2 linked regions of the Variovorax terrae genome follow. The protein of the gene in region 1 binds, or shares a complex with, the protein of each later gene. Links are inferred from orthologs where the notes say so. Each region holds a gene or a part of one and is shown on either strand. Other genes may lie near its edges. The genes, in order: cgtA and ybiB.

Region 1 (6,041 bases):
TGGAGGAGTTGACGGCCAAGGCAGGTAACACAAGTAAGTGCGGGGATTATAGGAAGGCCGCGCGGACCTTCCGGCGGCGCCTGGAACCGGCTGGGCGCGGGCGATGTTAGTGGATGCAAACCGTGCTATAATCTTTGGCTCTGTGGAAATCCGTCCGCAGAACTCATTCGAGAGGTCAACATGTACGCGGTCATAAAAACCGGCGGCAAACAATACCGTGTTGCTGCTGGCGAGAAAATTAAAGTAGAACAGATTGCTGCGGACGTAGGCCAGGAAATCGTGATCGACCAGGTTCTGGCTGTCGGAAACGGCACCGAGCTCAAGGTCGGCACCCCCCTGGTGTCCGGCGCAACTGTGAAAGCCACTGTGGTGGCGCACGGCAAGCACGACAAGGTTCGCATCTTCAAGATGCGCCGTCGCAAGCACTATCAGAAACGCCAGGGGCATCGTCAGCAGTTCACCGAGCTGCAGATCGCTTCTATTGCTGCATAAGGAGCAACGGAAATGGCACAGAAAAAAGGCGGCGGCTCTACGCGAAACGGGCGCGATTCCAAGCCCAAGATGCTCGGCGTGAAGGCTTTCGGCGGTGAACTGATCAGCGCCGGCTCCATCATCGTGCGCCAGCGCGGTACCAAGTTCCATCCCGGCACCAATGTCGGCGTGGGCAAGGACCACACCCTGTTCGCCCTGGTGGACGGCCACGTGTCGTTCGCCGTGAAGGGTGAGCAGAACAAGCACCTGGTCAGCGTGACCCCGGCATAAGGCATCAGGCTTTCCGGCACGAAAGCCCTGCGTCGACGCGCAGGGCTTTTTTGTTTCATGCCCCCTAAAATCATCGCATCATGAAATTCGTAGACGAAGCCTTCATCGACATCGCGGCTGGCGACGGCGGGAACGGCTGCGTCTCGTTCCGCCACGAGAAGTACAAGGAATTCGGCGGCCCCAACGGCGGCGACGGCGGCCGGGGCGGCCATGTGTTCGCCGTGGCGGATTCCAATCTCAACACCCTGGTGGACTTCCGCTTCTCGCGCCGCCACGAGGCCAAGCGCGGCCAGCACGGCATGGGCTCCGACATGTTCGGCGCCGCCGGCGACGACATCACGCTCAAGATGCCGGTGGGCACCATCATCACCGACGCCGAAACCGGCGAGGTGCTGTACGAGCTGCTCACGCCGGGCGAGGTGATCACCATCGCCAAGGGCGGCGACGGCGGCTTCGGCAACCTGCGCTTCAAGAGCGCCATCAACCGCGCGCCGCGCCAGAAGACGCCGGGCTGGCCCGGCGAGAAGAAGAGCCTCAAGCTCGAACTCAAGGTGCTGGCCGACGTCGGCCTGCTGGGCCTGCCCAATGCCGGCAAGTCCACCTTCATCACCGCGGTCTCCAACGCCCGCCCGCGCATCGCCGACTACCCGTTCACCACGCTGCACCCCAACCTGGGCGTGGTGCGCGTCGGCCCCGAGCAGAGCTTCGTGGTGGCCGACCTGCCGGGCCTGATCGAGGGCGCGGCCGAGGGCGCCGGCCTGGGCCACCTGTTCCTTCGCCATCTGCAGCGCACCCGGCTGCTGCTGCACATCGTGGATATCGCTCCGTTCGACGAGGGCGCCGACCCCGTGGCACAGGCCAAGGGGATCGTCAACGAGCTCAAGAAATACGACGCCGCGCTGTACGACAAGCCGCGCTGGCTGGTGCTCAACAAGCTCGACATGGTGCCTGCCGACGAGCGCGCCGCGCGCGTCAAGGACTTCGTCAAGCGCTTCAAGTGGAAGGGCCCGGTGTTCGAGATCTCGGCCCTCACGCGCGAGGGCTGCGAGCCGCTGGTGCAGGCGATCTACCAGCATGTGAAGGCGCAGCAGGTGGCCGAGCAGCCGCCGGTGGAGATCGATCCACGCTTCACGGGCGATCCGGCGCCGTGACCGGTTGCTATCAAAACAATAGCTGACAACGTCCACTGCACCTGGACATCAAGCCAAAATGATTGAAAAAACAGCTTCCACCGTGCTGCGCGATGCCCGCCGCATCGTGGTCAAGGTCGGCTCCAGCCTGGTGACCAACGAAGGCCGCGGCCTGGACGAGTCCGCCATCGGCGAATGGTGCCGCCAGCTGGCGTGGCTGGCCGGGCAGGGGCGCGAGGTCGTCATGGTGTCCAGCGGGGCCATCGCCGAAGGCATGAAGCGCCTGGGCTGGAGCGCGCGGCCGCATGAAGTCCATGAGCTGCAGGCCGCCGCCGCCGTGGGCCAGATGGGGCTGGCGCAGATGTATGAAACCAAGCTGCGCGAGAACGGCCTGGGCAGCGCGCAGGTGCTGCTCACGCACGCCGACCTGGCCGACCGCGAGCGCTACCTCAATGCGCGCTCCACGCTGCTCACGCTGCTGCGCCTGCATGTGGTGCCGGTGATCAACGAGAACGACACGGTGGTCAACGACGAGATCAAGTTCGGCGACAACGACACCCTGGGCGCACTGGTGGCCAACCTCGTGGAGGCCGATGCGCTGGTCATCCTGACCGACCAGAAGGGCCTGTACACCGCCGATCCGCGCAAGGACCCGGCGGCCACCTTCGTGCACGAAGCCAAGGCCGGCGACCCGGCGCTGGAGGCCATGGCCGGCGGCGCGGGCTCGAGCCTGGGCAAGGGCGGCATGATCACCAAGATCCTGGCCGCCAAGCGGGCCGCGGGCTCGGGCGCCTCCACCGTGATTGCCTGGGGCCGCGAGCGCGACGCGCTGGTGCGCCTCGCGCGCGGCGAGGCCATCGGCACCCTGCTGGTGGCCCAGACCCAGAAGACGCAGGCGCGCAAGCAATGGATGGCCGACCACCTGCAGCTGCGCGGCGCGGTGACGGTGGATGCCGGCGCCGTGGTCAAGCTGCGCGACGAGGGCAAGAGCCTGCTGCCGATCGGCATGACGGCGGTGGAAGGCGATTTCTCGCGCGGCGAGGTGATCGCGGTGCGGGATGCGCAGGGCACCGAGATCGCGCGCGGGCTGGCCAACTACGCCAGCGCCGAAGCGCGCCTGCTGTGCCGCAAGCCGTCCGGCGAATTCGAGGCGCTGCTGGGCTATGCCGCTGAGCCCGAGATGGTGCACCGGGACAACCTGGTGCTGACCCGCTGACCCCCGGCGCCGATCAGCCGCGCTTCTGTTCGTTCTGGTTGCGCAGGTCGCGCAGGATGTGCTGCACGCTGGGCGGCGGCGCATTCTCCGCGCACACGCCCTGGCGGGCCAGCTCCAGCGCATAGCGGGGGCGGACCGCCTTGTACATCGACTGCCACTCGGGGGCGCTCACGGGCGTCCAGCCGCTGCCCTCGTTGTAGCGCGCGTAGGTCTTGAACTCCCCGGTGGCGCAGCGGATGCCCTCGTACATCGTGTTGGTGGCGCCGCCGCTCTTGCTGCGCGCCACCACCACATAGCGCACCACGCCATCGCCGCCGATGCGAATGGTGCCGGCATCGACGCCGAACGCCAGCGAGGAGGAGGCGCTGACCTCGAACGGCACCAGGCGCGACAGCTCGAAGGCCGGTGGAGGCGGCGCGTCGTTTTCGCGCCAGTCGGGGTTGTCGGCAGCCAGCTGGGCGAAGGCCCCGCCGGCCGCCAGCGCCAGCAGAGCTGGCGCCAGATCACGAAACCGCATGGTTGTTGTCCTGGGGAGCCGCAGCACTGGTCTGCGGATCGGGTTCAAAGGTCGCGCCGGGCGGCAGCTCGAAGCCAGCGCCGGGCAGGGGATCGGGCGGCACGTCGTGCGCCTCGTGTTCGCGCGAGCGCATGCCGCTGCGCAGGTAGCGGTTGCGGTGGTCGTGGCGCGGCAGGTAGCGGGCCAGCTCGGTCAGCGCCATCTCGTAGACACCGCGCTTGAACTCCACCACCACGTCCAGCGGCACCCAGTAGTCGTTCCAGCGCCAGGCATCGAACTCGGGGTGGTTGGTGGCGCGCAGGTTCAGGTCCCAGTCATGGCCCACCAGCTGCAGCAGATACCAAATCTGTTTCTGGCCCTTGTAGTGGCCGCGCGCGTCGCGGCGGATGTACCGGTCGGGCACTTCGTAGCGCAACCAGTCGCGGGTGCGGGCGACCACGCGCACATGCTGCGGCATGAGCCCCACTTCTTCATGAAGTTCGCGGAACATCGCCTGCTCCGGGGTCTCGCCCCGGTCTATGCCACCCTGCGGAAACTGCCAGCTGTGGGTGCGGATTCGCTTGCCCCAGAACACCTGGTTTTTCTGGTTGAGCAGGATGATGCCGACGTTCGGCCGAAAGCCGTCCCGGTCAAGCATAATCAAACCCCAAATTTTTAAACTGAGTTCATTATGCACGCCACTGCGCGGGCGGCAAGGGGCTTGGTACCTATTCATTATTTCCGCCCGATGAAAGCCTCCCAGTTCTTCATTTCCACTCTCAAGGAAGCGCCCGCCGATGCCGAAGTGGTGAGCCACAAGCTCATGACGCGCGCTGGCATGATCAAGAAGCTGGGGGCCGGCATCTACAGCTACATGCCGATGGGCCTGCGGGTCATCCGCAAGGTCGAGGCCATCGTGCGCGAGGAGATGAACCGGGCCGGCGCCGTCGAGTGCACCATGCCGGTGATCCAGCCGGCCGAGCTGTGGCAGGAGACCGGCCGCTTCGACAAGATGGGCCCGGAGCTGCTGCGCATCAAGGACCGGCATGAGCGCAGCTTCATCGTGCAGCCGACCAGCGAGGAAGTGGTCACTGACATCGCGCGCCAGGAACTGCGCAGCTACAAGCAGCTGCCGAAGAACCTGTACCAGATCCAGACCAAGTTCCGCGACGAGCGCCGGCCGCGCTTTGGCCTGATGCGCGGGCGCGAGTTCATCATGAAGGATGCCTACAGCTTCGACCGCGACATGGCCGGGGCCAAGGCCAGCTACCAGGTCATGGCCGCGGCCTACCGCCGCATCTTCGACCGCTTCGGCTTGTCGTACCGCGCCGTGGCCGCCGACAGCGGGGCCATCGGCGGCGACCTGAGCGAGGAGTTCCAGGTGATCGCTGCCACGGGCGAGGACGCCATCGTCTACTGCCCGAGCAGCAGCTATGCCGCCAACATGGAAAAGGCCGAGGCGCTGGCGCCCGCCGGGCCGCGTCCGGCGCCGGGGCAGGCCCTCGTGAAGACGCCGACGCCGGGCAAGAGCACCTGCGCCGACGTGGCCGAGCTGCTCGGCCTGCCGCTGCAGCGCACCGTCAAATCGCTGGTGCTGGCGACCGACACGCTGAACGAGGCCGGTGAAGTGGCCAGGACTCAGGTCTGGCTGTTGCTGCTGCGCGGCGACCATGACATGAACGAGGTCAAGGTCGGCAAGGTGCCGGGGCTGGAAGGCTTCCGCTTCGCCACCGTCGCCGAGATCGAGAGCCATTTCGGCTGCAAGCCGGGCTACCTCGGCCCGATCGGCCTCAAGCAGCCCGTGAAGATCGTGGCCGACCGCGACGTCGCCGTCATGGCCGACTGGATCTGCGGCGCCAACGAGATCGATTTCCACCTCACCGGCGTCAACTGGGGCCGCGACGTGGCCGAACCCGACCTTGTGGCCGACCTGCGCAACGTGGTGGCGGGCGATGCCTCGCCCGACGGCCAGGGCGTGCTCGCCATCGAGCGCGGCATCGAGGTCGGCCATGTGTTCTACCTCGGCACCAAGTACAGCCAGGCCATGAACGCCACCTTCCTGGACGAGAACGGCAAGCCCCAGTTCATGGAAATGGGCTGCTACGGCATCGGCATCACGCGCCTGCCCGCGGCCGCCATCGAGCAGAGCCACGACGAGCGCGGCATCGTCTGGCCCGACGCCATCGCGCCGTTCACCGTGGTGATCTGCCCGATCGGCATGGACCGCAGCGCCGAGGTGAAGGCCGCTGCCGAGGCGCTGCATGACGATCTGGCCGCGGCCGGCGTGGATGTGCTGCTGGACGACCGCGGCGAGCGCCCCGGCGCCATGTTTGCCGACTGGGAGCTGATCGGCGTGCCGCACCGCGTGGTGATTTCCGATCGCGGCCTCAAGGAAGGCCAGCTCGAGTACCAGCACCGCCGCGACACCGCTGCCACC
Region 2 (10,022 bases), on another replicon or contig:
CTCGAGCACCCTGGCGGCCCAGGCCAGCTGGCTTTCATCGGGCGTGAAGGCCGCGTTGATGGCCTCGACATGCCGGGGGTGGATCGCGAGCTTGCCGGCGAAGCCGTCGCGGCAGGCCTCCTGCGCCTCGTCGGCCAGCACCGTGGGCTCGTCCAGCTCGACGCAGACGGTGTCGATGGCCCGCACGCCCGCTGCCGCGGCGGCGTAGAGGCACAGCGAGCGCGCGAGCCGGTAGGGCTCGGTGTAGCGGCCCTGGTGCCGGTTGCCCAGCGAGCCGACGTCGGCGGCCAGGTCTTCCGCGCCCCAGGAGAGGCCCCACAGGCGAGGCGTCACATGGGCGTAGCTGCCGAGCCCGAAGATCGATTGCGCGGTTTCCGTGACGATGGCCAGGATGCGCGTGCTGTCCTGGGGCAGGCCGGCCTGCGCCTCGAAGGCATCGAGGTAGTGCGCGGCCTGGAGCAGGGCCTCGCGCCCCTGGCATTTGGGCAGGACGATGCCGTAGGGCCGCGCCGGCATCACCGCGGCGAGGTCCTGCAGCAGGTGGCCGCTGTCCAGCGCGTTCACGCGCACCCAGGCCTGCTGGGTGGCGGGCACCTGCGCCAGCATCTGGCGCACGAGGGGGCGCGCGGCCGGCTTGCGGGCCGGGGCGACAGAGTCTTCAAGATCGAGGATCAGGGCGTCGGCGGCGGTGGTGATCGCGCGCTCGAACTTGCGCTGCGAGTCGCCGGGCACGAACAGGAAGGTACGGGTCATGCGGGGCGCTCCCTCAGGCCGGGCGCTTGTGCATCAGCGCGGAGCGCTTGCAGCGGGCCACCACCTCGTCGCGCTGGTTCAGGGCGAAATGCTCGAACTCCACGATGCCGGCGCGCGGGCGCGACTGGCTCTCGCGCACCGAGAGCACGCGGGTCTGCACGTGGATGGTGTCGCCGGCGAAGACGGGCTTGGGAAACGCCACATCGGTCATGCCCAGGTTGGCGACGGTGGTTCCGAGCGTGGTGTCGTTGACGGTCATGCCGATCATCAGCCCCAGGGTGAACAGGCTGTTGACCAGGGGCTTGCCGAACTCCGTCTTGGCGGCGAAATGCGCGTCCAGGTGCAGCGGCTGCACGTTCATGGTCAGCGAGCTGAACATCACGTTGTCCATCTCGGTGACCGTGCGGGTCCAGTCGTGGTTGAACTGCTGGCCAGGGGAAAACTCTTCGAAATACAGTCCCGACATCGGGCTACTCCTTGGTGGATGGGGTGGTTCTGGGGGGCTCGATGCTCTGGGCCAGGCTGCGGCTCGCGGCCGCGAGCGCCTGGCCGATCTCGTCGACACGTTCGCCCGACCGGCCCATGGGCGCGCCGACGACGAGCGAGAACGCCATGCCGTGCAGCACCAGGGGCGCCGCGACCGACAGCGTGTCGGCCTGGTGCTCGGCCAGGTTGGCGTGCCAGCCGCGCCGGTTGCCCTGCTCGATGACTTCGAGCAGCGAGGCCCGGTCGATCACGGTGGTGCCGGTGTAGGCCTCCAGCCGCAGCCGGTCGACCAGGCGGGTCCGCTCGGGCAGCGGCATCAGGCCCAGGAGCGCCCGCCCTGACGCGGAGGCATGCAGGGGCTTGGTCTGTCCGACATGGGCGGCGAAGCGCACGGTCCGGTCGGCCTCGGCCACGTCCAGGTACATGACGCGGTCGCCCGAGCGCTGGGCCAGGATCAGCGTTTCCTGCAGCTGGGCCCGCAACTGCTCCAGCACGGGCCGGATCCGGGCGGCGACCTGGTCGTGCGCGGCCACCAGCTCGGCCTCGTTGAGCCAGCGCCGGGTGAGGTAGTAGCGCCCGCTGGCCTGGTAGGCATAGCCCTCGGCTTCGAGCGTGTCCAGCAGGGCCAGGCAGCTCGATTTGGGAAACCCCAGCGCGGCCGAGATCTGCGACAGACTGGCCGGCGCCTGGGAGGCCGCGAAGAACTGGAGGATCTCCAGCACCCGTTTGGCGCTCTTGACTTCGTTCATGGACATGAACAATAGTTTATGAATATGTTTTATTTGGCATAAATAGGGAAAACCCTTGGTTGCTGCGGCCGCGCGCGCCGATCCGGGCCGGACGGCATCCGGCTCGGGGGCGTGGTGGGTCAAGGGGAAAGGGAAGGGCCTGCGCCGTCGCAGGCCCGTCGCTGGGCGTACGGGTGCTCAGGGCCTGGCCAGCGGAATCTGCAGGTTGGTGGGGCGGTTGTCTTCGGTGTCGAAGCCCCGGCCGTCCACGTTGCGCGCGCCCCAGAACAGCAGGCCATGGCTGAAGTAGACGAGGTCGTACTCCATGAAGTGGCGGCCTGCGACCAAGCCGAACGGCGCGAAGTTCTTGCCGAAGATGCTCTGCTTCGCCCCGACCTGCCAGGCGTCGTAGCCCGGGCCGGCCACCTTGTTGAGCAGGTCGGCGAAGCCCTGCAGCAGCGGGGTGACTTCGTAGGCTTCGTCGGCGACGAAATCCACCTTCTGGGCGCCGGCGGCGATCGGGTGCTCGCCGCGCCAGCCCATGTGGCCGCGCAGGTCGATGCGCGCCAGGGGGACCTTGCCGTAGGGGTCGGCGGAGTTGACGATGGACAGCTCGAAGCGGTCGCCGTCGAGGTAGCGGAAGCGGCGCTGCAGGTAGAACGGCTTGAGCGTGCCATCCGGGTTCTTGGTGGCGCTCGGGCGGATCTCGGGCGCGATGCTCACCCAGTCGCCCAGCAGGGCCTGCTTGGTTTGGTCGAGAGTCATGGTGGTGTGCCTTTCTGTGGAGGAGCCTGTCGGGGAAGAAACCGGGGTGGCGCAGCCCGCGGCCAGTGCAAGGGTGGCTGCGGCTGCCAGGAAACGTAGCGCAAGAAAGCGTTGCATGCTCGATGTCCTTTCCGGGAGGGGCGTGATTATGGATGTCAATCAACATCCATAATGGTAAGAGGATAGCGATTGACATCCAGATCGTCAACATGGGCGCGCCGGGGCTGGGTGGCGCTCCTGTCGCAGGGGCGCCGGTGGGGTATGGGTGGAGCGCGGGGGGCCGGGCTCAGCCCAGCCGGGCTTTCAGGTCGGCCGCCGCCGCCCGCAGGATTTCCCGGGACAGCTTCTCATCGCTGACGGCGCGGGCCATGGCGGTGGCGCCCACCAGGGTGGCCAGCGCCGCCAGGGCCGGCGCGCGCTTTTCTTCGGCGGGCAGCGTGGTGATGAGCTTGCCGATGAGCTCGGCATAGCGGTTGACCTGCGCGGCATAGGCCGAGCGGGCGCGCTCGCCGCTGCGCACCACGTCGCCGGCCAGCGTGGTGACGGCGCAGCTCGCGGCGATGTTGTCGCGGTGCGTGAGGCTCAGGTAGCCGTCAATCAGCCAGCCAAGGCTCGCCTTCGGGTCGGCCGCGATGCTGTCGGCCACCGCGCTGCCGTCGCGCAGGGCGCGCTCGATGGCCTCGGCCACCAGTTCGGCGCGCGAGTTGAAGTGCTTGTAGAAGCCGCCGTGGGTCAGGCCGGCCTCCTTCATCAGGTCGGCCATGCCGATGCCATCGACCCCGCGCTCGCGGAAGCGCTCGGAAGCGACCTTCACGATGCGCTCGTGACTCTCGGCTTTGGCAGTGCGCGAATGACCCATGCCGCCGATTATCGGCGCACGCCCAGTGGGGTTTGGTTCAGGCGGCCCGCTCGAGCGCGGGCAGGCCGGCCGCCTGGGCGCCCCGCACCACGTCGCCCACGACGATGACCGAGGGGCTGGCCAGCCCTTCAGCGGTGAGGGTCGCCTGCAGCCGCCCCAGCGTGGCCACCGCGTGGCGCTGGCTGGCCAGCGTGGCGTTCTGGATGATGGCCACCGGCGTCGAGGCCGGCAGGCCGCGCAGCAGCTCGCGCTCGATCTCGGTGGCGCCGGCCACGCCCATGTAGATCACCAGGGTCAGGCGCGCGTCGCGCGCCGTGGCCGCGAGCTGCGCCCAGTCGATGCCGGCCTCGCCAGGGCGCGCGTGGCCGGTGACGAACACGACGCCGTGGGCGTGGTCGCGGTGCGTGAGCGGCAGGCCCAGGCTGGTGACGGCGGCCAGCCCGGCGGTGATGCCGTTGACGACCTCCACCTCGACGCCGGCCGCGCGCAGGTGCTCGACCTCCTCGCCGCCGCGCCCGAAGATGAACGGGTCGCCGCCCTTGAGGCGCACCACGTTCTCGCCCTCGCGCGCGGCCATCACCATGAGCTTCTCGATGAAGGCCTGCGGCGTGCTCTTGCAGCCGCCGCGCTTGCCCACGTGCACGATGCGCGCGCTGGGCGCTGCGTAGGCCACGATGGCGTCGCTCACGAGGTCGTCCACCAGCAGCACGCTGGCGGCCTGGATCGCCTTCACGGCCTTGAGCGTGAGCAGTTCGGGGTCGCCAGGGCCCGCGCCGACGAGAGTGACTTTGCCTGTGTTCATAGCTGTGAGACCAAGTGCAAGATGTGTTCCACCTGCTGCGCGATCGAGGCCGGCAGCGGGCTGGCGCCGGCCAGCACGGATTGGGTGTAGGCCGCGGTGCTGGCGGCATCGATGTCCCGCGGCAGGTCGGGCACGCTGGGCAGCGTGCCTTTCACGCCCTCCTGCAGCAGCACGGGACGGCCCGCGATGAAGCCCTGCATCTGCGGCGTGCGGCGCGCATCGGCCACTACCTCGCCCTCGGTGCCGCGCAGCAGCAGGGCATTCGCGCCCATGAGCTCGAAGGTGGCGGCCATGGAGAGGGCGTACTCGGGATGGGTGTAGCTGCTCACCACCAGCGCCGTGCCCTTGCTCGGGTTCATGAGCTTGACGAGGCTGTGCGCCGGGTTGCGCAGGCCCACCACGCGGCGCACGTCGAGCAGGCGCTTGAGGCCGGGGCTCAGCAGCTCGGTCGGGGCATGGGCCACGGTGCTGTTTGCTATCTTATTGATAGCTAACAATGACCGCACGCCAAGGACCTCCAGCACATCGGAGGCAAAAACCCGGCTCGACTCGGTGGCCGTGCCGTGCACCAGCACCGGCAGGCCCTCGCGCGCCAGCAGCAGGGCCAGCAGCGGCGTCAGCACCGGCAGCTTGCGCGCACCGTTGTAGCTGGGCAGCACCACCAGCGGGCGGTCGCTGGCGGGCAGCCGGTTCAGGCGGGTGTAGGTGGCATCGAGGAAGCCCGCCATCTCCTCGGGTGTTTCGCCCTTGATGCGCATGGCCAGGCAGAAGCCGCCGACTTCGAGGTCGGTCACCGTGCCGTCCAGCACCTGGCCGAACAGGTCGGCCGCCTGCGCGCGCGTGAGCGATCGCGCGCCCTGCTTGCCGCGGCCGATTTCCTTGATGTACTGGCTGATTCCCATGGGTGCCGTCGATTGTCTGCGATGCCTGATGACTTCGGGCTATATGGCGAATGACGCGGGCTCAGGCCGGCGCGGCCTCGGTGTCGCGCACCAGGCGCCGCAGCTCCGGCACGCAGGAGCCGCACTGGGTGCCGCAGCGCAGCGCGCCCTGCAGCGCGGCGAGCCGTTCGCCCTCGCTGCCCGCGCAGCCGGCGAGCTGCGCGCGGATCGCCACGTCGGTGACGTTGAGGCAGGTGCACACCGGCTTGCCGCGCGAGACCACGGCCACCGGCGGCCTGGCGCCCGGCGCCAGCAGCAGGCGGCCATAGGCCTGCGCGGGCAGGCCGTCCTGCAGCACGGCGCGGATCCAGGCCTCGGCCGAGGTGTCGCCGGCCAGCAGGAAGCCGTCCAGCGTCACGGCGTCGCCGTGGCGCGCGAGGCGGGCCGCGCGGCGCTGGGCGCGGCGTGCGTCCGCGTAGCGCAGGGTGTCGGCCCGGTCCAGGCCGAGCCATTGCTCCAGTTGGGCGAGCACCTCGGCCGGCGGCGCCTCGAAGGCGGCCCCCCGGAACAGCAGGCCATGGCGCGCGCTGGCCTGCTGCGACAGCGGCACCTGGCTGGAGAACGGCACGCAGGCGGCGAAGGGGAACAGCGCCATCATTCGCCGCAGCCCGGTCTGCGCGGCGAGCACCTGCTCGCCCGGCAGCCAGGCCATGGCGAGCAGCGACCAGGGCAGCTCGGCCTTCAGGATCTTGACGGCCGCATGCTTGAGTTCGGGCTGTTTCGAATCGGGGCAGGCGGCCGAGGTGGTGAGCGCGTTCACGCCCGCCAGCGGCTTGCCGGTGCTGCTGACGCCGCTCAGGAACTCCTCGCCCCAGTGCATGGCGATGAAGGCCTGGCTCAGGCCGACCTCGGCGCTGGCCTGCGCCGGCAGCACGATGGAGCCGCGCTTGCTGGTCACGTGCACGAGGTCGCCGTCGCGCAGCTGGCGCCGCGCCATGTCCTGCGGGTGCAGCTGCACGGCGGGTTCCGCCACATGGCCGAACAGGCGGCCCAGCGTGCCGGTGCGGCTCATGCCGTGCCACTGGTCGCGCAGCCGCCCGGTGGTCAGCGCGAACGGGTAGCGCGACTCGCGCGGCTCCGCCACCGGCCGGTAGGCGTTGGCGACGAAGCGCGCGCGGCCGTCGGCGGTGGGGAAGCGGCCGTCCTCGTAGAGCCGGGCCCGGCCCTGGGTGTCGCCCGAGCGCATTGGCCACTGCAGCGGCCGCTCGTCGAGCGCGGCGTAGCTCATGCCGGTGATGTCGAGGTCGCGGCCGCGGGTGGACTCGCGGTGCTCATTCCAGATCGCCTCCACGCCCGCGTCGGCCAGCGGGTACGGGAACAGCGTGGGCTGGCCCGGGCGCAGCCGCTGTTCGAGCCGGTGCGCGAAATCGACGGCGATGGCCCAATCGTGCCGCGTCTGGCCCGGGCCGGGAACGGCGGGCCGCACGCGGCTGATGCGGCGCTCGCTGTTGGTCACGGTGCCGGTCTTCTCGCCCCAGGTGGTGGCGGGCAGCAGCAGGTCGGCATGGGCGCAGCTGGCCGTGGTAGCGAAGGCTTCCTGCACCACGACGAACTCGGCGCGCTCGAGCGCCCGGCGCACCATGGCCTGGTCAGGCATGGACTGCGCGGGGTTGGTGCAGGCTATCCACAGCGCCTTGATCTCGCCGTCGGCCGCGGCCTGGAACATCTCCACGGCCGGCTTGCCGGGTTTTTCGGGCACCGAGGGCAGGCCCCAGAGCGCGGCCACTTCGGCGCGGTGCTGCGGGTTGGCGAGCTCGCGATGCGCGCTGAGCAGGTTGGCCAGCCCGCCGACCTCGCGCCCGCCCATCGCATTGGGCTGGCCGGTCAGCGAGAACGGCCCGGCGCCGGGCTTGCCGATCTGGCCGGTGGCCAGGTGCAGGTTGATCAGCGCCGTGTTCTTGGCGGTGCCGCTGCTCGACTGGTTCAGGCCCTGGCAGTACAGGCTCAGGGTGGCCGCCGAGGTGGCGAACCACTGGGCCGCCGTGAACAGGTCCTGCCTGGCGATGCCGCAGGTCTGCGCCACGAGGTCGGGCGTGCAGTCGCGCACCAGGGCCTTGAGTTCGTCGAAACCCGAGGTGTGGGCCGCGATGTAGCCGGGCTGCGTCCAACCTTCCCACAGCATGATGTGCAGCAGGCCGTTGAACAGCATCACGTCGGTGCCGGGCTGTAGCGGCAGGAACAGGTCGGCGATCTCGGCGGTGCCGGTGCGGCGCGGGTCGGCCACGATGATCTTCAGCGCCGGGTTGGCGGCGCGCGCCTCCTCGATGCGGCGAAACAGGATGGGGTGGGCCCAGGCCGCGTTGCTGCCCGCGATGAACAGGCATTGCGCGTGGCTCACGTCGTCGTAGCAGGCGGGCGGCGCATCGGCGCCCAGCGTCTGCTTGTAGCCGGCGACCGCGCTGCTCATGCACAGGCGCGAGTTGGTGTCGACGTTGTTGGTGCCGACCAGGCCCTTGGCGAGTTTGTTGAAGACGTAGTAGTCCTCGGTCAGCAGCTGGCCCGAGATGTAGAAGCCGACGGCATCGGGGCCGTGGTCATGGATCAGCTGCGCAAACTTGCCGGCGGCGTGGTCGAGGGCCGCGTCCCATGAGACGGGCACCGGCGCTTCGCCGCGCCCGGCCCGCCGCATCGGCTGCAGCAGGCGCGTCTGCCGCGTCACGGCGGCGCTGGCCGTGAGGTGCAGGGTCGAGCCCTTGGTGCACAGCCGGCCGAAGTTGGCGGGGTGGTCGGGGTCGCCGCGCACGCCGGTGATCTGCGGGCCCTCGCTTTCGATAATGACGCCGCAGCCCACGCCGCAGTAAGGGCAGGTCGATCGAGTCTCCGTCATCGCGCCCATCCTCGGGGCTGCGGCGTTTCACGGATTCCGCAAAGCGGACCGCCGCAGGCGAGTCCGCAGCCCACACCGCAATAGGGACAGGTCGATCGAGTCTCCGTCATCGCGCCCACCCCGTCATGGCTCAGGCGGCGGCCGGATGGTGGGCCGGCCCGGCGGTGGGACGCGCCAGCCCGGTGCCCACCGTCTGCAGCTCGTGCGCGTCCAGGTGCACCAGGCCCGCTTCCACCTTCACGCTGAAGCGGGGCGTGCAGCCCTCGTCGGGCGCGCGGGCGCAGCCGTCGGCCAGGCCGATGGTCCAGTTGTGCAGCGGGCAGGCCACGCTGGTGCCGAACACGATGCCCTGCGACAGCGGGCCGCCCTTGTGCGGGCAGCGGTCGAGCAGCGCGAAGATCTCGTCCTGCTCGCTGCGGAACACGGCCACGTCCAGCCCGTGCGGGCGCGACACGCGGCGCGAGCCGAGCCGGGGGATGTCGTCGATGCGGCAGATGGCTTTCCAGTCGCTCATGATGGAACCTCAGGCTTTCAGGTTGGCGTACAGACCGGTGACGCGGTCCATGATGGTGAGCAGGTTCTCGCTCGACACGAACACGTCCGACAGCGCCCTGGCGTGCACCGTGCTGGCCTGCGGGCGCTGCAGCGCGAGGTCGAAGAACACCCACTGGCCGTCGGCCAGGGCGAGTTCGTCGCGGATCCTTGCGGTGGCCTCGGGCGCGCTGCGCAGGGTCTGCATGGCCGTGAGGAATTCGCTGCGCGCCTTGGCCAGCTCGGCGGCCGCGAGCTGGGGCTCGACCTGCATCGCGCCGGCCATGTAGAACTTGGCCATGCGCTGCGACAGCATGCGCTGGCGCCCGGCGATGTTGACGAGCCTGCCCAGCGGCTGGCCCGAAAGCTGCTCGTACTGCACCGTGCCCTGGTTGGCGAGCGCCAGCACCCGGGCGTCGTTCTGGATCACCTGGCTGGCGCCGTTGCGGCTGGGTTGGGCGCCGACCAGCGAGGCCTTGAGGTCCGACCATGCGAGCTCGAGCCGGCCGTAGGTGTCGCGCAGTTCGGGCGTGGGCGCGAAGCCCTTGAGCTCGGCGAGCTGGCGGTCGAACAGGGCCATCGAGCGGTCCAGCACGGCACGCGCGCTGGAGACCTCGACCTCCTGCACCACGGCCAGGTAGGCCTTGCCCATGCGCTGCGAGAGCATGCGCTGGCGCCCGGCCTTGTTGATGGCGTCGTTGACGTCGGCCACCTGTGCGGCCAGGGGCAGCGCGGCGCAGGCGCTGGCGATCAGAAGGGTTCTGCGTTTCATGGGCATGTTCAGGGTGGCTGCCTCAGGCGCCCAGCGGGGCGAACTGCCGCGTGTCCACGGCCGCCTTGTCGAACTCGAACCACGGGTCGGGCTCGCCGTCCAGGCTGAACTGCAACCGCTCCCACAGCGCCCGGCGGCCTTCGGGGTCGTCGAGGATTCTCTTTTTCACGGCGTCCAGGCCGACGCGGTTGACGTAGTGCACGGTGCGTTCCAGGTACCAGCCTTCCTCGCGGTAGAGCTGCAGGAAGGCGCCGCTGTACTCCAGCACCTCGGCCGCGGTCTTGACCTTGCAGAAGAAATGCGCGACCTCGGTCTTGATGCCACCGTTGCCCGCGACATAGATCTCCCAGCCGCTGTCCACGCCGATCACGCCCACGTCCTTGATGCCGGCCTCGGCGCAGTTGCGCGGGCAGCCGCTGACCGCGAGCTTGACCTTGTGCGGCGCGTACATGCGCCAGAGGGCGCGCTCCAGGTCCTTGCCCATCTGCGTGCTGTCCTGCGTGCCGAAGCGGCACCATTCGCTGCCCACGCAGGTCTTCACCGTGCGCAGCGCCTTGG

Evidence for each region.
Region 2: the proteins of cgtA (region 1) and ybiB are in contact, whole or in part, in a crystal structure (PDB 8BFT), measured with the Escherichia coli proteins. The link is inferred for Variovorax terrae from one-to-one orthologs.

The regions. Positions count from the first base shown.
Region 1 is NZ_JALGBI010000002.1:476,204-482,244, forward strand. The notes cover bases 1-2,877. They hold cgtA (Obg family GTPase CgtA), read left to right. Parts: upstream 1-842; coding sequence 843-1,913; downstream 1,914-2,877. Other genes in these bases: rplU (50S ribosomal protein L21), read left to right, coding at 181-492; rpmA (50S ribosomal protein L27), read left to right, coding at 505-762; proB (glutamate 5-kinase), read left to right, coding at 1,972-2,877. In the rest of the region: more of proB, read left to right, coding at 2,878-3,108; MMF98_RS17730 (CNP1-like family protein), read right to left, coding at 3,122-3,625; MMF98_RS17735 (RNA pyrophosphohydrolase), read right to left, coding at 3,612-4,262; MMF98_RS17740 (proline--tRNA ligase), read left to right, coding at 4,353-6,041. UniProt on the Escherichia coli protein: An essential GTPase which binds GTP, GDP and possibly (p)ppGpp with moderate affinity, with high nucleotide exchange rates and a fairly low GTP hydrolysis rate.
Region 2 is NZ_JALGBI010000001.1:990,290-1,000,311, forward strand. What follows is about bases 3,343-6,128. They hold ybiB (DNA-binding protein YbiB), read right to left. Parts: upstream 5,296-6,128; coding sequence 4,390-5,295; downstream 3,343-4,389. Other genes in these bases: MMF98_RS04665 (TetR/AcrR family transcriptional regulator), read right to left, coding at 3,343-3,546; cobA (uroporphyrinogen-III C-methyltransferase), read right to left, coding at 3,629-4,393; MMF98_RS04680 (nitrate reductase), read right to left, coding at 5,357-6,128. In the rest of the region: MMF98_RS04645 (HpcH/HpaI aldolase/citrate lyase family protein), read right to left, coding at 1-753; MMF98_RS04650 (MaoC family dehydratase), read right to left, coding at 767-1,219; MMF98_RS04655 (IclR family transcriptional regulator), read right to left, coding at 1,224-1,994; MMF98_RS04660 (hypothetical protein), read right to left, coding at 2,166-2,732; more of MMF98_RS04665, read right to left, coding at 3,019-3,342; more of MMF98_RS04680, read right to left, coding at 6,129-8,161; nitrite reductase small subunit NirD, read right to left, coding at 8,292-8,675; MMF98_RS04690 (type IV pili methyl-accepting chemotaxis transducer N-terminal domain-containing protein), read right to left, coding at 8,685-9,464; nitrite reductase large subunit NirB, read right to left, coding at 9,487-10,022.